DNA from 2 places in the Sphingomonas chlorellae genome. Region 1 is predicted to be linked to the other one. Evidence: riboswitches for the same ligand, from Rfam matches in the RefSeq annotation. Region 1 holds a riboswitch; the other holds the start of a gene.
What was found. A riboswitch is a leader RNA that binds a small molecule or an ion and turns the genes downstream of it on or off. The one in region 1 is predicted to bind cobalamin.

Region 1 (8,243 bases):
ACCCAAGTGACCGTCGCGGCGCTGCAGCTGCCCTTCACCAACGACATCGACCACAATATCGCGCAGGTTTCCGAACTGGTGCGCGAGGCCGCCGGCCGCGGTGCGCAGGTGGTGCTGCCGCCCGAGCTGTTCGAGGGCGAATATTTCTGCCGCGTCGAGGACGAGGGGCTGTTCGCCAACGCCAAGCCGGTGGGCGAACACAAGGCGGTGCGGGCGATGCAGGCGCTGGCCGCCGAGCTGGGCATCCATATCCCGACCAGCTTTTTCGAGGCCGACGGGCCGCACCATTACAACAGCCTGGCGATGATCGGCCCCGACGGCAAGGTCGCCGGGGTCTATCGCAAGAGCCATATCCCCGACGGCCCGGGATATGAGGAGAAATTCTATTTCCGCCCCGGCAATACCGGGTTCAAGGTGTGGGACGGCCCCGGCGCCAAGCTGGGCGTCGGCGTGTGCTGGGACCAGTGGTATCCCGAAACCGCGCGCGCGATGATGCTGATGGGCGCCGAGCTGCTCTTTTATCCCACCGCGATCGGCAACGAGCCGCATGACGAGAGCCTCGACACCGCCCGGCTGTGGCGGCGCGCGATGGTGGGCCATGCGGTGTCGAACGTCGTGCCGGTGATCGCCGCCAACCGCGTCGGCACCGAGCATGGCCAGACCTTTTACGGCACCAGCTTCATCTGCGACGAGCGCGGCGACATCCAGGCCGAGCTCGACCGGACCGAGACCGGCGTCATCACCGCGACGCTCGACCTCGACCGGATCAAGCGCCACCGCGCCGCATTCGGCTTCTTCCGCGACCGGCGGCCCGAGCTTTACGGGCGGCTGGTGCAGGACATCTGAGCCGCCGCGGCGCGGTCAGCCGCGCAGCGCGATCGCACGGGCGAACACCGCGTCGAGCATCGCGGGCGTGATGCGGCCGGTATTCTGGTTGTAGCGCGAGCAGTGATAGCTATCGAGCACCACGCGCCCGTCGGGCATGCGGTGCTCGGCACCGTGCGCGAAGCGGGCCTTGGGCAGCTTTCCGCCCAGCGCCTTGACGGTCGACTGGTGCGCGACCTCCCCCAGCGCGATCCAGATCCGCGCGGGCAGCCGTGCCGCATCGGCGGCGAGGAAGTCGCGGCAGCTATGGATTTCGGCGGTCGTCGGCCGGTTTTCGGGCGGCAGGCAGCGGACGGCGTTGAGGATCACCACCCCGTGCGGCCGGCCTTCGTCGGCAAGCCCGGTCCGCGCGAGCGTGGCGAAGAGCATCGCGCCCGATTCATCGCCGGTGAAGGCGAGCCCGGTGCGGTTGGCGCCCGTCCGCCCGGGCGCGAGCCCGACCACCGCGAGCCAGGCATCGGCGTCGCCATGGGGCGGAACCGGCGCGTTCCACCAGTCGGGCTGCGCCGCGCGCAACTGCGCACGCAGCGCGACGAGGCGGGGACAGCGCGGACAATCGCGATTCGGCTGGGGGCTTGGCGTGGACATGCACCCCGGATAGGCAGACGCGCGTGGGAACGACAAGCTATGCCATCGCGCTGGGATCGAACCGGCGGGGACGCCATGGCGGCCCCGAGCGCGAACTGGCGGCAGCGCTCGACGCGCTGGCGGCGCTGGGCAGCGTGCGTCGCGTCGCCCCGGTGATCCGCACCGCGCCGGTGGGGCCGTCGCTGCGACGCTTTGCCAACGGCGCGGCCATTCTGGACACCGGGCTGACGCCGCCGGCGCTGCTCGCGGCGCTGAAGCGAATCGAGCGCGCGTTCGGGCGACGCCGGGGCCAGCCCTGGAGCGCGCGCGTGATCGACCTCGACATCCTGATGTGGTCCGAGGGGGCCTGGGCCGGCCCCGGACTGGTGGTGCCGCACGCGCTGTTCCGGACGCGCCGCTTCGTCCTCGACCCGCTGGTGACGATCGCCGCGGACTGGCGCGACCCGCTGACCGGGCTGAGCGTCCGCCAGCTCCGGACCCGGTTGACCCGAGCCGCCGCCGTGCGTAGGGGCGACGATGTGGGTCCGTAGCTCAGTCGGTAGAGCAAGCGACTTTTAATCGAGAGGTCCCGGGTTCGAATCCCGGCGGACCCACCACCGTCCCCTTTCCGCCTCTCGCTGCCCTTGCCCTGCCGATTGCCCTGCGACGCCGGGGCGGCACGAGGCGCGCGGCCCCGTGCCGCCGGCATGTCAGGCCTCGGCCATCTGTTCGGCGCGCAGCGTCCGCGCCGCGGCGACCATCGCCTCGATCGCGGGGCGCACCTCTTCCCAGCGGCGGGTCTTGAGCCCGCAATCGGGGTTCACCCAGAGCTGGCCGGGCCGCAGATATTCCTGCGCCAGCCGCATCAGCGCGACCATCTCCCACCGCCCGGGGACGCGCGGGGTGTGGATGTCGTACACGCCGGGGCCGATCGCCGCGGGATAGCGATAAAGGGCGAAGGCCTCGAGCAGCTCCATCTGCGAGCGCGCCGTCTCGATCGAGATCACGTCGGCGTCCATCGCCGCGATCGCGGGAAGGATGTCGTTGAACTCCGAATAGCACATATGCGTGTGGATCTGGGTGGCGTCGGCCACGCCCGAGGCGGCGAGACGGAAGCTTGCCACCGCCCAGTCGAGATAGCCCTGCCAGTCGCGCCGGCGCAGCGGCAGCCCCTCGCGCAGCGCAGCCTCGTCGATCTGGACGATGCGCGCGCCGGCGGCCTCGAGGTCGAGCACCTCGTCGCGGATCGCCAGCGCGATCTGGCGGCAGGTTTCGGCGCGCGGCTGGTCGTCGCGGACGAACGACCAGTTGAGGATCGTCACCGGGCCGGTGAGCATCCCCTTCATCGGACGCTTGGTAAGCGACTGCGCATAACGCCACCAGTCGACCGTCATCGCATGCGGGCGCGCCACGTCGCCGAAGAGGATCGGCGGGCGGACGCAACGCGAGCCATAGCTCTGTACCCAGCCGTGCGTGGTGAAGGCAAAGCCGTCGAGTTGCTCGCCGAAATACTGAACCATGTCGTTGCGCTCGAACTCGCCATGGACCAGCACGTCGAGCCCGACCGACTGTTGCCAGCGCACCGCACGCCGGGTCTCGTCGCGGAGGAACGCGGTATAGCCCGCATCGTCGAGTTCGCCGCGATTGTGTGCGGCGCGGGCGCGGCGGACCTCGGCGGTCTGGGGCAAGGAGCCGATCGTCGTGGTGGGAAAGAGCGGGAGGTCGAGCGCGGCCGCCTGGGCGCGGGCGCGCGCGGGCTGATCGGAGGCGCGGCGCACCATCGCCGGCGTCACCGCCGCGAGCCGGGCAGCGACCGCCGGGTTGTGGATGCGCGGGGATCGTGCGCGGCTCTGAACCGCCCGGCGCGCCGCGGCGAGCGGTTCGGCCACGCTGTCACGGCCATGGTTGAGCGCCTGCTTGAGGATCGCCAGCTCGTCGAGCTTCTGGACCGCAAAGGCGAGCCATTGCGCCACCTCGGGGTCGAGCTTGCGTTCGAGCGCGAGATCGAGCGGGACATGGAGCAGCGAGCAGGAGGGCGCGAGCACCAGGTCGCGGCTTGCCGCGACGGGTTCGAGCCGGTCGAGCAGGGCGTCGAGATCGGCGCGCCACACGTTGCGGCCGTCGATCACGCCGAGCGAGAGGAGCAAGTCGCGCGGCGCGGCGCGCAGCAGCGCATCGAGCTGATCGGGCGCACGCACGAGATCGACATGGAGCCCGGCGACCGGAAGCGCCGCGGCCAGCCCCAGATTATCGTCGAGCCCGCCGAAATAGGTCGTCAGCATCAGCCGCACGCCGGTGCGCGCGAGCCGGGCATAGGCGCGCGTGAAGGCGCGGCGCTGAACGTCGGTGAGATCGGTGGCGAGCACGGGCTCGTCGATCTGCACCCACTGCGCGCCGGCCTGGCCGAGCTGGCCGAGGATCGCGACATAGAGGCCGAGCACCGCGTCGAGATAGTCGAACGGATCGACGCCGCGCCCCTTGGCGAGGCTGAGCCAGGTTACCGGCCCGACCAGTACCGGGCGGGTTTCGAAACCCTGTGCGCGCGCCTCGCGATATTCCTCGACCACCTTGAGCCGGTTGAGCGCGAGCCGGTCGCCGAGCGCGAGTTCGGGGACGGTGAAGTGGTAGTTGGTGTCGAACCACTTGGTCATCTCGCAGGCGGTATGGCTGGCATGGCCGTGCGTGCACCCGGCCTCGCCGGTGGTGCCGCGCGCCATCGCGAAATAGGTGTCGAGCCCCGCCTCGCCCGGCGCCGCGCCATAGCGCGACGGCACCGCGCCGAGCATCACGCTCATGTCGAGCACATGGTCGTAGAGCGAGAAGTCGTTCGAGGGCAGCCAGTCGATCCCTGCCCGCTTCTGCCGTGCCCAGCCGGCGGTGCGCAGCGCACCCGCCGCCTCGACCAGCATGGCCTCGGTCGAGCGACCGGCCCAGTAATCCTCAAGCGCGAATTTGAGTTCACGGCGCGGCCCCATGCGCGGGAAGCCGAGCGTGGCAATCGAAACGGTCATCGGTTTCTTCTACCCCGAAGAAGGGCAGGACACCGGGCCGAACGCAGGCGCGCGCGGACGCCGGGCGGCCGCGACAGGCAAGCGGCCAGCCCGGACACCCCGCCGGTGGACGTTATCGCGTCGGAGGCAGGTCTCCTGGCTCGCGGGTCGACGCGGGCGGTCTGGCCTTCCCGGAAGCAGTCGCCTCCAGTGACACGTATCGACCGTCCGCTCACCGCTTACAGTTGCGGGGGCAGCGCCGGAATCGCACCGGCTTCCCGTCTTCGCTTCGGCGCGGCGCGAGACCGGCCGAAGAACCTCGACCCGGCCAGCATCGCGGCACATCGGCAGCGCGTCAAGCCTGATATAAAGATTTCTTTATATCACGTTCCACGCCGTGCCTGGGATCCTCGCGCGCTTTCGCAACCCGCAACGCGGCTTTGCCCGCCGATATATTTTCTAACCAGCGCGCGCGGCGACGAGCCTATAGTCCGATCCGGACAATCAGAATTAGGGGCAATCCAACGATGCGATTCCGCACGACCACGCTGCTTTCGGCCGCCACGCTGGCGCTGGTGCACGCCGCACCGGCATGGGCACAGGACGCGACCGCCGCGGCCGGGGACAAGAATGCGAGCGAGGCCCGTTCGGGCCAGGCAGGCGCCGCGGCAAACGAAGGTGACGTCATCATCGTCACCGGCACGCGCGCGCAGGGCCGTTCGCGGCTCGACACCGCGTCGCCGGTCGACGTGCTCGGCGGCGCGGCGCTGCGCCAGCAGGGAACGACCGAACTCGGCAGCGCGCTGGCTGCAGTGGCGCCGTCGATCGACTTTCCGCGTTCGTCCGCGACGGACGCCACCGACGCAATCCGCCCGGCGACGCTGCGCGGGCTTTCTCCCGACCAGGTGCTGGTGCTCGTCAACGGCGTCCGCGCCAACAGCTCGGCCCAGCTCAACACCAACGGGTCGGTGGGCCGCGGCAGTTCGGCCGTCGACCTCAACACCATTCCGACGGTCGCGCTCGACCGGATCGAGGTGCTGCGCGACGGTGCGTCGGCGCAATATGGTTCCGACGCGATCGCCGGCGTCATCAACCTGCGGCTGCGCGAGGCGCGTGAAGGCGGCGGCGCGTCGGTGACCTATGGCTTTTACGATACCGACATCATCACCGCGCGCGGGCGCCGCCACACGACGGGCGAACCCGCGCTGACGGCGTCGGCGTGGCAGGGCTTCGGCTTCGGCGACGACGGCTATGTCACCGTTTCCGGCGAGTATCTGAACCGCAAGCCGACCAACCGGGCCGATTTCGACCCGCGCGTCACGCCCGCAGGCACGCTGACCGGCCGTTTCGGCGATCCCGAGCTGGAGCAGTATAGCGGGTATGTGAACGCGGGCAAAAGCCTGAGCGATTCGCTCAAGCTCTATGGCTGGGCAGGCTATCAGGACCGCGACAGCAAGGGTGCGGCCTTCCCGCGGCTTGCCAGCGCCGCAGCCGCGGGCGGCGTGGGGGCGATCTACCCCAACGGCTTCCTGCCGATCATCAACACCAAGTCGATCAACGCCAACGGCGCGATCGGGCTGAAGGGCGAGTTCGGCGACTGGTCGACCGACCTCAACCTCGCCTATGGCCGCAACAAGGTGAGTTTCCGGACGCTCAATTCGGCCAACTATGCCTATGGCAGCGCGTCGCCGACCAACTTCTATGACGGCGCAGTGATCTATGACCAGTGGGTCGCGGGTCTCGACGTGTCGCGCAAGTTCGACCTGTTCCGGTCGCTCAACCTCGCCTTCGGCGTCGAGGCGCGGCGCGAGGGGTACAAGATCACCGCGGGCGAGCGCGCCTCCTATGGCTATCCCGAAGGCGCGACGGTGTTCAACCAGACGCCGGGCGCCCAGGGCTTTGGCGGCTTTTCGCCCGCCAATGCGATCGAGCGCAGCCGCAAGAACATTTCCGGCTATATCGACGTCGAGGCGCAGCTGACCGACGCGCTGTTGATCGGCGTCGCGGCGCGCGGCGAGCATTATACCGATTTCGGCGACACCGCGACCGGCAAGCTGTCGCTGCGTTACGACGTGACGCCCTGGTTCGCGCTGCGCGGCACGGCGTCGACGGGCTTCCGCGCGCCGAGCCTGCAGCAGCAATATTTCACCTCGGTCGCGTCGGTCGTGCAGAACGGCGTGCCGGTCACCACGGGTACCTTCCCGTCGGTCGATCCGGTGGCCAAGGCGCTGGGCGGCAAGCCGCTCGAGCCCGAGAAGTCGACCAACCTTTCGTTCGGCACGGTGATCCGCAGCGGCGGGTTCGACCTGACGGTCGACGCCTATCAGATCCGGCTGCGCGACCAGCTGGCGCTTTCCGAGAACATCTCGCGCACGTTCAGCGCCGAGGTGGCAAAGATCCTGGACCCGCTGGGCGTGCCGCAGGCGCGGTTCTTCATCAACGGGCTGCGCTCACGCACGCGCGGCATCGACGTGGTGGCGCATTACCGCTTCGCCACCGCCGCGGCGGGCAAGTTCGACCTGACGCTGGCCGGCAACGTCAACGAGACCGTGATCACGCACGTTCCCAACTCGACCGCGACGCTGGCCAACCCGCCGGTGCTGTTCGGGCGCAACCGCGTGCTGAGCCTGGAGGAAGGCACGCCGGGCGAGAAGCTGACCGGCACGATCGACTGGAGCCTGGGCGATCTGGGCGTCACCGCGCGCGCCACCTATTACGGCAACGTCAACCAGCCGGGTACGACCCCGGCGGCCGACGTCAACAGCGGCAAGCACGTCATCACCGATCTGGAGTTCCGTTACAGCCCGCAAAAGGGGGCGCAGTTCGCGCTGGGCGTCAACAACCTGTTCGACGTCTATCCCGACGCGACGATCGCGGCGAACAATTCGACCGGCGTGGTCGGGTTCCCCTATTACTCGCCCTTCGGTTTCGGCGGGCGCTATCTCTATGTCCGCGCCGGGCTGAACTGGTAAGCGGATACCGGCGGGGACGGCCATGTCCCCGCAACCATCGCCAAGGGAGCGAGCCGAAGCCGAACGGCGGCGGCCGCTCCCTTTTCGATGCGGCAAAGCCACATGCGCCATTTTCGTTGCCGGCGATGCGCGATCGAGGCCGATTGGCGCTTGATACTTTATATCATCCCGTCTAACCGCCACGCAGCTCCCACGATCTAACGGATTGCCCATGCTGCGTTTCCTGCTTCTTGCCTCTGCCGCCATCGTCTCCCCGCCCGCGTTTGCCGACGGCAGCGACACGACCGCGCCGGCCGGCGCGACGGCGACGCAGGACCATGACGCGCCCAATGCCGAAATCGTCGTCACCGGCACGCGCGCGCGCGCCAATGTCGACGTGCTCGGCGGCACGACGGTGCTCGCCAAGGAAGAACTGACGCGCGAGATGCGCTCGACGATCGGCGAGACGCTGGCGCGCCAGCCGGGCGTTTCGGCCACCTCGTTCGGTCCGAATGCGTCGCGGCCGATCCTGCGCGGCTTCACCGGCGACCGGGCGCGGCTGCTCGTCGACGGGATCGGCAGCATCGACGTTTCGAACACCTCCGCCGACCATGCCGCGATCATCAACCCGCTGACCGCCGAACGAATCGAGGTTCTGCGCGGGCCGGCCGCCCTGATGTTCACCCCGTCGTCGGTCGGCGGCGTCGTCAACGTCATCGACGCGCGCATCCCGCGCCACGTTCCCACCGAACCGGTGCACATCGACGCGATCGCCACCTATGGCAGCGCCGCCGACGAACGTACCGTTTCCGGCGCGGTCGACGTGCCGCTGGCCGGGAAGATCGTCGTC
Region 2 (8,243 bases), on a different contig from region 1:
GCCGCGGTCAGCGACGTCTTGCCATGGTCGACGTGACCGATGGTGCCGATGTTGAGGTGCGGTTTGCTGCGATCGAACTTTGCCTTCGCCATTGTCTTCCTACCTTCTGATTCAGTTTCCCGTGCCGCCATGGGACTCGCGAGAACGCGGCCCCATAGCGGCTGTTTTCGGATTACGCCAGCTTTGCCTTCACTTCCTCGGCGACGTTGGCGGGCACCTCGTCATAGTGCGAGAACTGCATGGTGTACTGCGCACGGCCCTGGGTGAACGAGCGGAGCTGGTTCACATAGCCGAACATGTTCGCCAGCGGCACCAGCGCAGTCACCGCCTGAGCGTTGCCGCGGGTGTCGGTCCCCTGGATCTGGCCACGACGGCTGTTCATGTCGCCGATGACGTCGCCCAGATAATCTTCCGGGGTGACAACCTCGACCTTCATGATCGGCTCGAGCAGCTTGATGCCGGCCTTCTGGGCCACTTCACGCATCGCGCCGCGGGCGCAGATTTCGAACGCGAGTGCCGACGAGTCGACGTCGTGATACGCGCCGTCGATCAGGTGCACTTCGAAGTCGATGATCGGGAAGCCGATCAGCGAACCCGTCTCGGCGGTTTCGCGGAAGCCCTTCTCAACCGACGGGATGTATTCGCGCGGGATGTTGCCGCCCTTGATCTCGTCGAAGAACTGGAAGCCCGAGCCACGCTCGCCCGGCTTGACCTGAACCTTGACGCGACCGAACTGGCCCGAACCGCCCGACTGCTTCTTGTGGGTGTAATCGACCTCGACCGGCTTGGCGAGATATTCGCGATACGCCACCTGCGGCGCACCGACATTCGCCTCGACCTTGAACTCGCGCTTCATGCGGTCGACGAGAATCTCGAGGTGGAGTTCGCCCATCCCCTTGATGATCGTCTGGCCCGATTCGTGGTCGGTCGACACGCGGAACGAGGGATCCTCGGCGGCCAGGCGGTTGAGCGCGATGCCCATCTTTTCCTGGTCGGCCTTGGTCTTCGGTTCCACCGACAGCTCGATCACGGGCTCGGGGAATTCCATGCGCTCGAGGATGATCGGCGCGGTCGGCGCGCACAGCGTGTCGCCCGTCGTCGTTTCCTTGAGGCCCGCGATGGCGACGATGTCGCCCGCATAGGCGACGTCGATGTCCTCACGGTTGTTCGCATGCATGAGCAGCATGCGGCCGATCTTTTCCTTCTTGTCCTTCACCGAGTTCAGGACGGTGCCCTTCTCGAGCGTGCCCGAGTAGATGCGCGCGAAGGTGAGCGAACCGACGAACGGGTCGTTCATGATCTTGAACGCGAGCGCCGAGAACGGCGCCTTGTCGTCGGCCGGACGCTCGTCCTGCGTCTCGCCGTCGAGCTTGACGCCCTGGACCGCAGGAATGTCGAGCGGGCTCGGCAGATAGTCGATGACCGCGTCGAGCAGCGGCTGGACGCCCTTGTTCTTGAACGCCGAACCGCACAGCACGGGGACGAACGAGAAGTTGAGCGTGCCCTTGCGGATCAGCTTCTTGAGCTCTTCCGCGGTCGGCTCGGTGCCTTCGAAGAACTTCTCCATCGCGGCGTCGTCCTGCTCGACGGCGGCCTCGATGAGCGACAGGCGCGCGGCTTCCGCGGCTTCCTTGAGCTCTTCGGGGATGTCGCGATATTCGAACTTCGCGCCCAGCGACTCCTCGAGCCAGATGATCGCGCGGTTGTTCACCAGGTCGACCAGGCCCTTGAACTGGCTCTCGATGCCGATCGGGAGATAGAGGACCAGCGGACGCGCGCCCAGGCGGTCCTTGATCATCTCGACGCAGCGTTCGAAGTTCGCGCCGGTGCGGTCAAGCTTGTTGACGAAGCACATGCGCGGCACGTTGTACTTCTCAGCCTGGCGCCACACGGTTTCCGACTGCGGCTCGACGCCGGCGACGCCGTCGAAGCACGCGACCGCACCGTCGAGCACGCGCAGCGAACGCTCGACTTCGATGGTGAAGTCGACGTGGCCGGGGGTGTCGATGATGTTGATCCGGTGCTCTTCGCCCTCACCGTCATTGGCGCGCCAGAAGCAGGTGGTGGCAGCCGACGTGATCGTGATCCCGCGCTCCTGCTCCTGCTCCATCCAGTCCATCGTGGCCGTGCCTTCGTGGACTTCGCCGATCTTGTAGGACTTGCCGGTGTAATAAAGGATACGCTCGGTCGTCGTCGTCTTGCCGGCGTCGATGTGCGCCATGATGCCGATATTGCGGTAGCGCTCGAGCGGATGGCTGCGGGCCATGATCGTTGGTTCCTTAGCGATGCGGGGAGCCGGTTTCCCGGGCTCCCCACGATATAGTTAAGATTTTTACCAGCGGTAGTGGCTGAAGGCGCGGTTCGCCTCGGCCATACGATGGGTGTCTTCGCGCTTCTTCACCGCGTTGCCGCGGTTGTTGGCGGCATCCATCAGCTCGCCCGACAGGCGGGCAGCCATGGTGTGCTCCGAACGGTTGCGCGCGGCCGAGATCAGCCAGCGGATCGCCAGCGCCTGCGCACGCTCCGGACGAACTTCGACCGGAACCTGGTAGGTCGCACCGCCGACGCGGCGGCTGCGGACCTCGATGCCCGGCTTCACGTTGTTGAGCGCGTCATGGAACACGCCGATCGGCTCGCGCTTCGCGCGCTGCTCGATCGTGGTGAGCGCACCATAGACGATGGCTTCGGCGACGGACTTCTTACCGTCCAGCATCACCGAGTTCATGAACTTCGACAGAACCTGATCGCCATAAACGGGATCAGGCAGGATTTCCCGCTTTTCGGGACGACGACGACGCGCCATTGCACTTTCCTTTACTCTTCAGCTGGTCCGGAACCTGTCCGGGGCTTACTTTGGCTTCGCTGGACGGGGGCTGGAGCACGCGCCGGATCACCCGCAGGCGACACGGCGAAAACGCCCGCCCCCGGCGGGATCACTTCGGACGCTTGGCGCCGTACTTCGAGCGGCTCTGCTTGCGGTCCTTGACACCCTGGGTATCGAGCACACCGCGCAGGACGTGGTAGCGCACGCCGGGAAGGTCGCGCACACGGCCGCCGCGGATCAGGACCACCGAGTGCTCCTGAAGGTTGTGGCCCTCACCGGGGATGTAGCTGATGACTTCGCGGCTGTTGGTCAGACGGACCTTGGCCACCTTGCGAAGTGCCGAGTTCGGCTTCTTCGGAGTCGTCGTGTAGACACGGGTGCAGACGCCACGCTTCTGCGGGTTCTGCTCCATCGCAGGAACCTTGGACTTGACCTTCTGCAGTTCGCGGCCCTTGCGGACCAGCTGGTTGATCGTCGGCATGAAGCCCTTCACCTTTCAAACGGTTACTTTGCTGGAGCCCTGTACCAAGAGAACACGAAAAGGCCCCGGTGGCCTCAAGCCGCCCGGACCATTGCGTCTCCAGCAACGTTCAGCTCAATATATGCGCCACAAGGCTTTTCGGCCCATGAGGCCCCTCGCGGAACGCGCGGCCTATAGCGACGGCGCGGCAAGGGGTCAATGGGCTGGCGGCAGGGCCGGCCGGGGCACGCCCCTCCCTACGCCCTTTTGCATGGTGCCGCGGCGCGGCGGTTCATGCTAGGCGGCGGCCGCCCGGACGCGCCATGGCGGCGCGAGGGGCAAGGGAGCGGCGCCGGGGGGCGCCGGTGAAGTGGGGATGTTCAACAGCAATCGCGGCGGGCGCGATACCGCCGCCGTGGGCCAGAGCGCAAGCGGCGCGCGGGGAAGCGCCATGTTTTCGGTGCTGGGCAGCGACGTGTCGATCACCGGCAACATCCAGGCCGAATCGGAGCTTCACATCGACGGCCGTGTCGAGGGCGACGTGACGTGCGCCGCGCTGGCGCAGGGCGCGGGGAGCCGCATCAACGGCAGCGTCACCGCCGACACCGCGCGGATCGCCGGCACGATCGAAGGATCGGTGCGCGCCAAGACGCTGACCGTCGAGCGCACCGCGCGGATCGTCGGCGACGTCGAATATGAGGCGATCACGATCGAATCGGGTGGGCATGTCGACGGACGGCTGAAGCGCGTCGGCGCCGCGGGCGAGAGTGCGGGCGCCGACGGCGGCAACGCCTGACCGGCGGCGCGGGCTGAACCGGGTGCGGCTGAACGGCGGCGCGCGGCGTCAGGCGCGGTGGAGTTCCGCGACGAACGCGTCGAACGCGCCCGACAGCGCGACGGCGCCCTCGCGCAACTGCTCGGCCATCGTCCGCATCGCCGTGGCCCCGTCGGCGGTGGCGCGCGAGGCGCCGCCGATCGCCTCGACATCATGGCGGATCGCGGTTGCGGCCTGAAGCGTCTCGTCGACGTTTCGGGCGATGCGGCTGGTCGCCTCTTCCTGCTCGGCGACCGCACCGCGCACGCCGCCGGCGAGCCGGAGCATCGCGCCGATGACCGATTCGACCTCGGCATGCCCCAGCGCCACCGCGTCGATGCCGTGGCGGATGTCGGCGACGTGCGCCGCGATGCGCGCGGCGGCGGTGCCCGTCTGGGTCGAAAGCTGTTTCACCTCGTTCGCGACGACGGTGAACCCCCGCCCCGCCTCGCCCGCCCGCGCGGCCTCGATCGTCGCGTTGAGCGCGAGGAGGTTCACCTGGCGCGCGATCTCGCTGATGAGGCCGATCACCGAATCGATCGACTGGGCAGCCCGGAGCAGTTCGCGGGTCCGCGCGCTGCCCTGGGCAACCAGATCGGATGCACGCGCCGCGGCCGAACGCGCCGCCTCGCTTTCGCCGAGGATCGCGCGAAGCGAATCGGCGAGCGCCCGCCCCTGCACGGCGATGTCGGCCATGTTGTCGCGCGTCTGCGACGCGGCCGACGCGACCGCGACCGCGCGGTCGCCCAGGTCGGCAGCACGATCGGCGCCCCCCTGGGCGTCGGCCTGCAGCGCGGCGGCAAGCATGCCGAGCGCGCTCGACAGCGACGCCACCTCGGCCTCGAAGGCATCGCTGGCGCGCTCGATCCGGTCGGCGCGCGCCAGCCGCGCCTGGGCGGCCCGGCGCTCATGCTCGGCAGCCAGATGGACGAGGCGACGGTTGCCGATCACCGCATGAAGCCGGCCGCCGCGGGTGAGGATCATCCCCTCGCTCCCCGCCGCGGCGCGATAGGTGGCGATCAGCGCGGCGACATCGCCCGTCACCTCGGCCACCGGACAGGGACGGACATGGCGTTCGACTTCATGGCCGTAGCTGGGGTTGCGCAGCAGCGCATGACCGAACGGATTGAGCAGCAGCCGGCGCAGATCCTTTTCGAAGATCGCGCCGAGCGGACGGCGATCGGCGTCGACCACGGGCATCATCCGCAATTCGGTGTCGGCGTTGAACGCCTCGATCGCGCGGAACAGCGAATCGCCCGGGATCAGCGCGGGCGGATCGAGTTCGGCCGGATCGAGCCAGTCCGCCGGACAGGCGGCAGGCGGGGTCGGCGGGACCGGTTCGGCGGCGGCTAGCTGGGCAGGTCGCATGATGCAGTGCGATAGGCCCGGAGGGTAAACGGCACCCTTACCGTTGATGACAGTGATACGACAGCTGCGCGGCTGCGGGATGACGATCTTCGCCATTGCGGCACCGGCGGCGCCCGCCTAGAGACGGCGGCGTGACGGGTGTCCCCCCAAAGGGGATGAAAAGGGAACTCGGTGGAAATCCGAGGCTGCCCCCGCAACTGTGAACGGCGAGCCGCTGCGCATCACGGGCCACTGGAGCCAGTCTCCGGGAAGGCCGCGCAGAAGCGATGACCCGCGAGCCAGGAGACCTGCCCGGTCACAGTCGATTCCTTCGCGCGGGCGGGGTGCACCGGGCGAACGGGGAGAGAAATCCCCGCGCGAGCGACACCAAACCTAGGGTCGACGCGCGGGCAGCGATGCCCCGGCGGCGGCCCCGATTCAGGGTGTCTGAAGCCTGTGTCCATACGCAACTACCTGTTCCTTGCCACCGCCGCGATGCTGCCCCTGCCGGGACATGCCGCCGCGCTTCCCGCCGCCGCCCCCACCCCCGCCAATGCCGACGATGCGACCGAGCGCGCCGATTCGGACACGATCGTCGTCGTCGCGAGCGGCGTGTCGCAGCCGGTCGACGAGACCGCGCGATCGGTGACGGTGATCGACCGTGCCGAGATCGAGCAGCGCCAGACGGTGGCGCTCTCCGACCTGCTGGCGACGACCGCGGGCGTTTCGGTAACGCGCAACGGCGGCCCCGGCTCGGTGACGAGCCTGCGCATCCGCGGCGCCGAGAGCGACCAGACGCTGGTGCTGATCGACGGCGTGCGCGTGAACGATCCCTCGCAGCCGGGCGGCGGCTTCGATTTCGGCAACCTGCTCACCAGTTCGATCGAGCGTGTCGAGGTGCTGCGCGGTGCCAATGCCGTCGCATGGGGAAGCCAGGCGATCGGCGGCGTCGTCAACGTCGTCACCCAGCAGCCGGTCAACGGTCTCGCCGCGCGCGCATCGGCCGAATATGGCAGCGCCAACCAGGTGAGCACCACCGGCGCGGTCGCGGCGGGCAACGACCGCGTGCAGGGCGCGGTGACCGCCGGCTATTTCCGCACCGACGGCATTTCGCAGGCCGCCGTCGGCACCGAAAAGGACGGCTATCGCCAGTTCGGTGCGACCGGGCGGCTGACCGTGAAGATCATCGACGGGCTCGAGGCCGACCTGCGCGCCTATTACGCGCATTCGAAGGTCGAACTCGACGGCTTCCCGGCGCCGAGCTACAGCTTTGCCGACACGGCCGAATATTCGACGATCCAGGAAGTCTATGGCTATGCCGGGCTCAATGCCGTGACCGGCCCGGTCAAGCACCGGGTGTCGTTCACGATCGCCGACGTCAACCGCGACAATTACGACCCGGCGACGGGCAGCGCGCCGCTCTATTCCTATCGCGGCCGCAGCGAACGCTATGCCTATCAGGGCGACGCGACGCTGGGGATGCTGCGCTTGATCGCAGGGGCGGAGCACGAGACCAGCCGCTATTTCGACCAGAGCAAGCTGAGCAAGAGCCAGGACATCACCAGCTTTTACGGCGAGGCGATCCTGACCCCGGTCGAGGCGCTGACGCTGAGCGCGGGCGTGCGCAACGACGATCACAGCGGTTTCGGCAACCACTGGACGTGGAACGGCAACGCCGCGCTGCGCGTCGGCACGGGAACGGTGCTGCACGCAAGCTATGGCGACGGGTTCAAGGCGCCGACGCTGTACCAGCGGTTCAGCGACTATGGCCTGGCGACGCTGAAGCCCGAAACCGCCGAGAGCTTCGAGGCGGGCGTGCGCCAGACGCTGCCGGGCAACATCCGGGCCGGCGTGACCTGGTTCCAGCGCGACACCGAGAACCAGATCGACTTCGATCCGCGCACCTACAGATATTTCAACATCGCCAAGTCGCGCACGCGCGGCGTCGAGCTCGAACTGGAAGCCAATCCTGTCACCGCGCTGACGCTGCGTGCGAGCTATACGCACCTCAATGCGCAGAACCGTTCGAACGACGCCAATTTCGGCAAAGACCTGGCGCGGCGGCCCAACGACATCGGCAGCCTTTCGGCCGACTATCGCTTCGGCGAGGGGGGACCGAGCCTGGGCGCGACGCTGCTGATGGTCGGCGACAGCTTCGACAATGCCGCGAACAGCTACAAGCTCGACGGCTATACGCTCGTCGGCATCCGCGGCTCGGTGCCGCTGACACGCCAGGTCGAGCTGTTCGGCCGCGTCGATAACCTGTTCGACCGCGGCTATACCGTGGTTCGCGGGTACGGCACCCAGGGCCGCACCGCGTTCGGCGGCGTCCGGCTGCGGCTCAACTGATGCGTGCCGCCGCGCTCCTCTGCCTGATCGCAGCCGGATGCGCGGCGGCGCCGGCCCCGCGCGGCGGCGGAATCGTCTCGACGAACCCGTGCGCCGACGCGGTGCTGGTCGAACTGGTCGCGCCCGAGCGGATCGCCGCGATCAGCCATTATTCGCACGACCCGGCGGCGAGCTCGATCCCGCCCGCGGTCGCGGCACGGTTCCGCGCCAATCGCGGCACCGCCGAAGAAATCATCGCGATGCGCCCCGACCTGGTGATCGCGAGCCGTTTCACCCCGCCGGCGACGCGCGAGGCCTATGCCCGCGCCGGGCTGCGCACGCTGTATGTCGGCATGCCGGCCACGATCGCGGGGAGTATCGCCGATGTACGCGAGATCGCGGCCGCCACGGGCGCGCAGGCACGCGGCGAGGCGATCGTCGCGCGAATCGAGGCGGCCGAGGCGCGTGCC

Region 2: another riboswitch for cobalamin. It lies ahead of ACT3CF_RS13630 (TonB-dependent receptor plug domain-containing protein); the one in region 1 lies ahead of metE (5-methyltetrahydropteroyltriglutamate--homocysteine S-methyltransferase).

The regions. Positions count from the first base shown of each region.
Region 1 is NZ_JBQXXM010000004.1:121,438-129,680, forward strand. It holds gene aguB (N-carbamoylputrescine amidase) at 1-846, shown strand, start outside; gene ACT3CF_RS11985 (uracil-DNA glycosylase) at 862-1,473, opposite strand; gene folK (2-amino-4-hydroxy-6-hydroxymethyldihydropteridine diphosphokinase) at 1,497-2,003, shown strand; tRNA gene ACT3CF_RS11995 (tRNA-Lys) at 1,994-2,069, shown strand; gene metE (5-methyltetrahydropteroyltriglutamate--homocysteine S-methyltransferase) at 2,163-4,463, opposite strand; cobalamin riboswitch at 4,571-4,779, opposite strand; gene ACT3CF_RS12005 (TonB-dependent receptor plug domain-containing protein) at 4,970-7,414, shown strand; gene ACT3CF_RS12010 (TonB-dependent receptor) at 7,626-8,243, shown strand, end outside.
Region 2 is NZ_JBQXXM010000005.1:53,404-61,646, forward strand. It holds gene tuf (elongation factor Tu) at 1-92, opposite strand, end outside; gene fusA (elongation factor G) at 173-2,266, opposite strand; gene rpsG (30S ribosomal protein S7) at 2,333-2,803, opposite strand; gene rpsL (30S ribosomal protein S12) at 2,934-3,305, opposite strand; gene ACT3CF_RS13620 (bactofilin family protein) at 3,661-4,080, shown strand; gene ACT3CF_RS13625 (methyl-accepting chemotaxis protein) at 4,129-5,466, opposite strand; cobalamin riboswitch at 5,586-5,777, shown strand; gene ACT3CF_RS13630 (TonB-dependent receptor plug domain-containing protein) at 5,902-7,794, shown strand; gene ACT3CF_RS13635 (ABC transporter substrate-binding protein) at 7,794-8,243, shown strand, end outside.